2 regions of the Pseudoalteromonas sp. c7(2019) genome follow, and region 1 is predicted to be linked to the other one. Evidence: predicted binding sites of a transcription regulator. Region 1 holds the regulator's gene; the other holds the start of a gene.
What was found. The regulator NrdR, encoded in region 1, represses ribonucleotide reductase genes. The targets are predictions, from matches to a motif close to AAACACNANATNTNGTGTTT.

Region 1 (4,434 bases):
AATTAAAAGGAAAAGCGGCTTGAGCCGCTTTTTTTATAACTTTATACGGATGAATACACTTAGTTATATTTACTAATTAAATGTAGTAAATATAATTCATTTAAAATTATTATGGCTTTATAAAAAAATATCATCTTAAAAGAGCTGTGAAATAGTTTCAATCCCTGTTTAAATATCCTCAACTTAAGAGCGTAGGCAAAGAGTCGTTTAAAGCGTACAATAAAGCCTCTAAAAAACACCATACACGTTGCCCTAGGAGACCCCAATGTTAGAACGTAGCATGAATATTTCGGATTTTGATCCAGAGTTATTTGACGCGATAACCAAAGAAACTGCTCGCCAAGAAGAGCATATCGAACTAATCGCTTCAGAAAACTACTGTAGCCCACGCGTACTAGAAGCGCAGGGTTCACAGCTTACAAACAAATACGCAGAAGGTTACCCAGGCAAACGTTATTATGGCGGTTGTGAGCATGTAGATGTTGTTGAGCAATTAGCAATTGACCGTGCTAACGAATTATTTGGTTCTGACTACGCTAACGTGCAGCCACATGCTGGTTCGCAAGCTAATGCTGCTGTTTTTCTAGCATTATTAGACGCTGGCGATACTGTATTAGGTATGAGCTTAGCTCATGGTGGTCACTTAACTCACGGTTCTCACGTAAGCTTCTCTGGTAAGCTTTACAATGCAATCCAATACGGACTAGATGAAGCAACGGGCGAAATTGATTACGCACAAGTTGAAGCACTAGCACTTGAGCACAAGCCAAAAATGATTATTGGTGGTTTCTCAGCGTACTCTGGTATTGTTGATTGGGCTAAATTCCGTGAAATTGCTGACAAAATCGGTGCTTATCTGTTTGTTGATATGGCTCACGTTGCGGGTTTAATTGCGGCAGGCGTTTACCCAAGCCCTGTTCCTCATGCACACGTTGTAACTACAACTACGCATAAAACACTTGCAGGCCCTCGTGGTGGTTTGATTATTTCTGCATGTGGCGACGAAGCAATCTACAAAAAGCTTAACAGCGCTGTTTTCCCTGGTGGCCAAGGCGGTCCTTTATGTCATGTTATTGCAGCAAAAGCAGTGGCATTTAAAGAAGCACTTCAACCAGAGTTTAAAGTATACCAAACACAAGTTGTTAAAAACGCAAAAGCAATGGTTGCTGTAATGCAAGAGCGCGGCTACAAAATCGTTTCTGACAAAACTGAAAACCACTTATTTTTACTTGATTTAATCGATAAAGATATCACTGGTAAAGATGCAGACGCAGCCCTAGGCAACGCTAACATCACAGTAAATAAAAATTCAGTACCGAACGATCCACGCTCACCATTTGTAACATCTGGTTTGCGTATTGGTTCTCCTGCAATTACTCGTCGTGGTTTTACTGAAGTAGAATCAAAAGAGCTTGCTGGCTGGATTTGTGACGTACTAGATAACATCACTGATGAATCTGTACAGGCGCAAGTTAAAGAAAAAGTAAAAGCAATTTGTGCAAAATTACCTGTTTACGCTTAATTGCATAAGCGGCAGTAATTTAGAGCACATAAGCTAGGGGCCTGTTTATCTTTCGAGGTTTAATTTGCAGTAGTATGTTTGGCTTTTAAGCAAGGCAGAGTCTATGTAGTGTGGTTACTCCACACAAATAGGCGATAACGCAGCATAAATGCCAAACATGCACTGCCCTCGGGTTCGTTCTAGGGGCGATTTACTCTTTGTTGCTCGATTTTTACTTAGCCCACTAGGTTACAAATCTCGAGCCGCGATTAAATCACCCCTAGATAGAACAAATTTAATCCTGAAAGGTCAACAGGCCCTATTTTTTTGCTAAGATAAAAGACCGCTATTTAGCGGTCTTTTTTGTTTTAAAACGGAAGTACCGAGCTATGCATTGTCCATTTTGTACCGCAAAAGATACTAAAGTTATTGACTCACGCCTTGTTGGCGGAGGCCATCAAGTTCGCAGGCGTCGTGAGTGTAACGACTGCCACGAGCGCTTTACTACATTTGAAGGCGCTGAACTGGTTATGCCTCGTGTTATTAAACAAGACGGCAGCCGCGAACCATTTAACGAAGATAAATTATTAAATGGCTTAAATCGCGCACTCGAAAAACGCCCAGTGAGCACAGAGCAGGTAGACGAAGTAGTGAATATAATAAAATCGCAACTACGCGCAACGGGTGAGCGAGAAATTTCAAGCCATTTGGTGGGGGAATGCATTATGGAAGCCCTCAAAAAGCTCGATAAAGTAGCGTACGTAAGATTTGCCTCTGTTTATCGCTCGTTTGAAGATATACGCGAATTTGGCGAAGAAATTGCCCGCTTAGGGGAGTAATACCAATTTTATTAAAAACATGATCATTCTATCGCATTAAATAGCGCACTCACTGCGTTAAAAATTATTCATATAGAACAACTATATGTCATAATTTTCGCCTTGTTATTGCGCTATTTTCTTAGCGCTATAATAGACCACTTATTTAACGCAATTGGTATAATAAATGCTTAACCAAGTTCCTTTTACCGAACATGACGAAATGTATATGGCACGCGCCATAGAACTTGCCAAAAAAGGCCGGTTTACTACCACGCCTAACCCTAATGTTGGCTGTGTATTAGTTAAAAATAATCAAATAATTGGTGAGGGTTTTCATCAATTAGCAGGTCAAGGCCATGCTGAAGTAAATGCACTGGCAATAGCTGGTAATAGTGCACAAGGTGCAACGGCTTATGTAACGCTTGAACCGTGTAGTCATTATGGGCGTACGCCACCGTGTGCTGAAGGCTTAAAAAAGGCGGGCGTTGTAAAAGTAATTGCCGCTATGGTTGATACAAACCCACAAGTTGCAGGCAAAGGCCTTAAAATACTGAGCGATGCCGGTATTGAAGTTGCTTATGGATTACTTGAATCACAAGCTCGCGCACTTAACGTTGGCTTTTTTAAGCGAATGGAACAAGGCTTACCTTATGTGACCTGTAAAATGGCAGCAAGCATAGATGGTAAAACAGCGCTTAAAAATGGGCAAAGTAAGTGGATCACAAGTCCCGCTGCTCGCCAAGACGTACAATTATACCGAGCGCAAAGCTGCGCTATTTTAACCGGTGCCGATACCGTGTTAGTAGACGATGCTAAACTTAATGTGCGGCTAAGCGAGTTGCCTTGCACGCTACCTACCGATTTACCGCTTCGCCAGCCCGTGCGTGTTATAATTGATTCACAGAATCGTTTAACGCCCAACCTTGCTTTATTTAAAATCCAAAGTGATGTAATAATATTTACGACTAAGGTTGATAAATCACTGCAATGGCCGCATTTTGTAAAGCATATTGAAGTAAGTGAAAGTAACGGCAAAGTTGATTTACAGGCTGTTTTAGAAAAGCTTGGGCAACTGCAGTTTAATAATGTTTGGCTTGAGAGCGGAGCAACACTTGCTGGTAAAATGACAGAGCTTGATTTAGTTGACGAGTTTGTTTTTTATTTGGCGCCTAAATTAATGGGCCATGATTCAAAAAGTTTAGTTAATTTTCCTGAATTGACGAGTATGCAAAACACCGTTGATTTAACATTTAATGAATGTGCGCGCATTGGTGACGATTTACGTATCACCGCGTTAAAAACTCATTAAAATCACTTAATAAAAAGAGTAGCGCTATGTTTACTGGGATAATAGAAGCCACAGGCAAAATTGCTTTATTACAAAAAAAACAAGGCGACTTAGCCATTCGTATCCAAAGTGCTGACCTTGATATGGAAGACGTAAAGCTAGGCGACAGCATTGCAACCAATGGCGTTTGCTTAACCGTAGTTGATAAACATATTGACGGTTTTAGTGCTGATTTATCTAACGAGACGATTGGTTTAACCGGTTTTGCTCACTATGCTTTAGGGCAAACGGTGAATCTTGAAAAAGCCATGCAACCTGTTTCGCGTTTAGGCGGTCATTTAGTATCTGGCCATGTTGATGGCATAGCAACTATTACAAGCATTACAGCAAACGCTCGAGCAACAGAATATTGGCTTACAACCGAAGAAAATTTAATGAAATACATCCCGTACAAAGGTTCGGTATGTATTGATGGTATAAGCCTGACAGTAAACGCTGTAGAAGGTAATAAATTCAAATTAACAATTGTTCCACATACGAGTGAGCAAACCACAATTGCTCACTTTAAAGTAGGCACTCAAGTTAATTTAGAAGTCGATCAAATTGCACGTTATTTAGAGCGCCTTATAAAAGGTGCAGAGCAACCAACGGGCTCTGATATTTCGATGAGCTTACTCGCTAAAGCGGGTTTTATTAAATAACGAAACTGATAACTTATACGAGCAAATTTATGAATTTACACAGCGCACAAGAAATCATCGACGATATTAAAGCCGGTAAAATGGTTATTTTAATGGATGATGAAGATAGAGAGAATGAAGGCG
Region 2 (4,434 bases), on a different contig from region 1:
TGTGGATGGTATTTACCGATTACGTCACCGACCACACGGGCCGATTTTTTGTAAGGCTTGTTCCAGTCATTACTAAGCTCGTTCATTGCAAACAAAACGCGGCGATGAACAGGTTTTAAGCCGTCACGTACGTCTGGTAATGCACGTCCTACTATTACGCTCATTGCGTAATCTAAGTAGGAGTTTTTTAACTCGTCTTCAATATTGACTGGCAGAATTTCATTGGCGAGATCAGTCATTTGATATCACATTCCTTCAGTATCAGCTCTCAACAACCCGGTATTGGGTATTAAGAGTATTGTTATTATTTCTAACAGCCATGCTATCACAATTAATTTTAATTTACAGGCGCAAAACTTTGCGATTTATCAATTTAGCCCTATATAATGGCCTCAGATTGACGAGGAAGTATTTTATGACCGAACATCAAAATGTAGATCACGCAGAAATAGCAAAATTTGAAGCCATCGCTGAGCGTTGGTGGGACCTAGACGGAGAATTCAAACCTCTTCACGAAATTAACCCGTTACGTTTAGACTTTATAGCAAACAAAACGCAAGGCTTATTCGATAAAGAAACACTCGACGTTGGCTGTGGCGGCGGTATTTTAAGCCAAAGCATGGCGCGTATGGGTGCAAAAGTAACTGGCATCGATATGGGCCAAGAACCTTTAACTGTTGCTAAGTTGCACAGTTTAGAAACTGGCGTAAATGTAGATTATATAAAAGTGCCTGCAGAAGAGTTTGCAACACAGTACCCTGAGCGCTTTGATGTAATAACGTGTATGGAAATGCTTGAACACGTTCCCGACCCAGCATCTATCATTCATGCCGTAGCCGCACTTGCCAAACCAGGCGCAGACGTGTTTTTTTCAACCCTGAACAAAACACCTAAAGCATACTTATACGCTATTGTTGGCGCTGAAAAACTCTTAAAAATGGTGCCTGAAGGTACACACGACCATAAAAAGTTTATAAAGCCTGCACAGCTTATTGCATGGGCAGAGCAAGCCGGTTTAAAAGTTCGTGCAAGTACAGGGCTTTCTTATAACCCACTATCAAAGCAATATACGCTCAATAGTGACGTTAGCGTAAATTACATACTTTATTTTGAGAAGTTAGCTTAATGGCTAACTCTCAAGCCCCCCTACCCCTTATTGAGTACGATGCATTTTTATTTGATTTAGACGGCACCCTACTCGACACCGCTGATGATTTAGGTGCCGCTTTAAACACAGTCCTTATTAGCAATAAAATAGAACCTGTTAGTAGTGATATATACCGTCCTGCCGCATCTAACGGCGCAGGCGCATTATTAGAGGCTGGTTTTAAAGAATTATGGGCTAAACAACCCCAAAGCGAGCTTATAAAGCAATTAGTTGACGAGTACGCCACAAACATAGCAAATCACACACGTTGCTTCAGCGGAGTTGAATCGTTACTTATCGCCCTTGATCAGAAAAAGATCAAATGGGGGATCATGACTAATAAACCAGGGTTTTTAACCGATCCTTTAGTGGCAGCTATTCCCGCATTAAAAAATGCCAGTGTAGTAATAAGTGGCGACACATTAGCTGAAGCTAAGCCATCACCTTTACCACTGCTGCATTGTGCAAAGCTTATGCAGGTAGAACCAAGCCGTTGTTTATACATTGGTGATGCACAGCGTGACATACAAGCAGGCAAAGCGGCAGGTATGCATACCGCAACGGCACTTTGGGGTTACATCCCAAGTATTGATGAAGCCAACAGCTGGAATGCTGATTTTAACTGGCAAAGCCCAATTGATGGTTTTAACCATATATAGTGCTATGTTAATTATTAAACACTATATATTGTGATTGTGTTAGTTTTCACACAAAGCTTGCTGATAAAAAAAGCAGTCAAAATTTATTTTTAAAATGAGTAAATTTAGCAGATCATTAGTTGATTTTTGCATATTTCAACTTAAATGATTGTTCGAAGGTGAGTGTCTACTAACACAAATGCGTTATCCCAAAGTTATCCACAAACAGGGGCAATTATGTCCCTTGCAAAACAACTCAGACCACACTATCTTGTGATCTCTAAATTGAACAACACCAGATATTGTGGCCAAATGTTATTCAATTAAATTCGCCAATACGGTGAAACCTATAATAAATGAGTATGTACCTTGCTTCGGCGAGGCATAAAGCATTGGTCAAAATACATAATTCCCAAGGAATACAGGCAAATGAACCAACAGTTATCTGTAAGCAAACGTGACGGGCGCAAAGAGCCTCTTGATCTGGATAAGATCCATCGCGTCATTGAATGGGCCGCCGAAGGTTTAAGCAACGTTTCGGTTTCGCAAGTTGAATTAAAATCGCACATTCAGTTTTACGACGGTATTCGTACTAAAGACATTCACGAAACCATCATTAAAGCAGCAGCGGATCAGATTTCAAAAGAATCGCCTGATTATCAATACTTAGCTGCACGTTTAGCTGTATTCCATTTACGTAAAAAAGCGTACGGTCAATTTGAGCCACCACGTTTATTTGACCACGTAACAAAAATGGTTGGCGATAAACGCTACGATGCTCACTTATTAGTAGATTACACAGAGCAAGAATTAGACGAGCTTGATGCATATCTTGATCATTCTCGCGATCTTAACTTTAGCTACGCGGCTGTAAAACAGCTTGAAGGTAAGTATCTCGTTCAAAACCGTGTATCGGGTGAAATCTACGAAAGTGCACAGTTTTTATATATTTTAGTAGCAGCGAGCTTATTCTCTGACTACCCACGTGAAACACGCGTTTCTTACATTAAGCGCTTTTACGACGCAGTATCGTTATTTAAAATATCTCTACCAACGCCAATTATGTCGGGTGTACGTACACCTACTCGCCAGTTTAGCTCGTGTGTATTAATTGAATGTGGCGATAGCCTTGATTCAATCAATGCAACGTCGTCAGCTATTGTTAAATACGTTTCACAACGCGCAGGTATTGGTATTAATGCTGGTCGAATTCGTGCGCTAGGTAGCCATATTCGTAACGGCGAAGCGTACCACACAGGTTGTATTCCTTTTTATAAGCACTTTCAAACAGCTGTTAAAAGTTGTTCGCAAGGTGGTGTACGTGGCGGCGCTGCAACATTGTTCTACCCGCTTTGGCATTTAGAAGTAGAGAACCTACTTGTACTTAAAAATAACCGTGGTGTGGACGACAACCGCGTTCGTCACCTAGATTACGGCGTACAATTTAATAAACTAATGTACTCTCGTTTAATTAAAGACGACTACATTACGTTATTTAGCCCATCAGATGTGCCTGGTCTTTACGATGCATTTTTTGAAGACCAAGCTGAGTTTGACGCGCTTTACGTAAAATACGAACAAGACGAATCGATTCGTAAAAAACGCATTAAAGCGATTGAGCTTTTCTCTATGTTTGCGCAAGAGCGTGCAAGTACAGGTCGTATTTATTTACAAAATGTGGACCACTGTAATACACATAGCCCGTTCATTGCTAAAGTTGCGCCTATTCGCCAATCTAACTTATGTTTAGAAATTGCATTGCCAACTAAGCCACTTAATAACGTAAATGACGAAGAAGGCGAAATTGCCCTTTGTACACTGTCTGCGTTTAACTTAGGTGCAATAGAATCACTAGATGAGCTTGAAGAGCTAGCTGAACTTGCAGTACGCGCCCTTGATAACTTACTTGATTTCCAAGACTACCCAGTACCGGCTGCTAAAAATGCAACTATGGGTCGTCGAACGTTAGGTATAGGCGTGATTAACTACGCATACTACCTAGCTAAAAACGGTAAGCGTTATTCAGATGGCAGCGCAAATGCACTGACTCATAAAACATTTGAAGCGATTCAATACTACTTGATGAAAGCATCAAACGAGCTTGCTAAAGAGCGTGGTGCCTGTCCTAAGTTTAACGAAACAACGTATTCACAAGGCATTATGCCAACAGATACGTACAAACGTGATTTAGATAAAATTTGTGATGAGCCACTTCATCTTGATTGGGATACACTACGTGCAAATATTAAAGAGCACGGTATGCGTAACTCAACACTAAGTGCGTTAATGCCATCAGAAACATCGTCGCAAATCTCTAATGCAACAAATGGTATTGAACCACCACGTGGACATATTAGCGTTAAAGCAAGTAAAGACGGTATTTTAAAGCAAGTTGTTCCTGAGTATGAGCGTTTAAAAGATCAATACGAGCTACTGTGGGACATTCCATCAAACGATGGTTACTTGCAGCTTGTTGGTATAATGCAAAAATTTGTAGACCAAACAATTTCTGCAAATACAAATTATGATCCAAACAAGTTCGAAGGCGGTAAAGTACCTATGCAAGTCTTATTAAAAGACTTACTAAGCGCGTACAAACTAGGTGTTAAAACCTTGTACTACCACAATACTCGTGATGGTGCCTCAGAT

Region 2: a site for NrdR is predicted at 2,076-2,095, ahead of nrdA (class 1a ribonucleoside-diphosphate reductase subunit alpha). Genes of this name have one in related genera too.

What each region holds. Positions count from the first base shown of each region.
Region 1 covers NZ_WTKS01000004.1:14,599-19,032, reverse strand. Annotated here, with positions in the region: gene glyA (serine hydroxymethyltransferase) at 266-1,522, shown strand; gene nrdR (transcriptional regulator NrdR) at 1,891-2,340, shown strand; gene ribD (bifunctional diaminohydroxyphosphoribosylaminopyrimidine deaminase/5-amino-6-(5-phosphoribosylamino)uracil reductase RibD) at 2,507-3,631, shown strand; gene GQR38_RS05475 (riboflavin synthase) at 3,658-4,311, shown strand; gene ribBA (bifunctional 3,4-dihydroxy-2-butanone-4-phosphate synthase/GTP cyclohydrolase II) at 4,341-4,434, shown strand, end outside.
Region 2 covers NZ_WTKS01000001.1:373,780-378,213, reverse strand. Annotated here, with positions in the region: gene gyrA (DNA topoisomerase (ATP-hydrolyzing) subunit A) at 1-239, opposite strand, end outside; gene ubiG (bifunctional 2-polyprenyl-6-hydroxyphenol methylase/3-demethylubiquinol 3-O-methyltransferase UbiG) at 416-1,126, shown strand; gene GQR38_RS01625 (HAD-IA family hydrolase) at 1,126-1,806, shown strand; gene nrdA (class 1a ribonucleoside-diphosphate reductase subunit alpha) at 2,215-4,434, shown strand, end outside.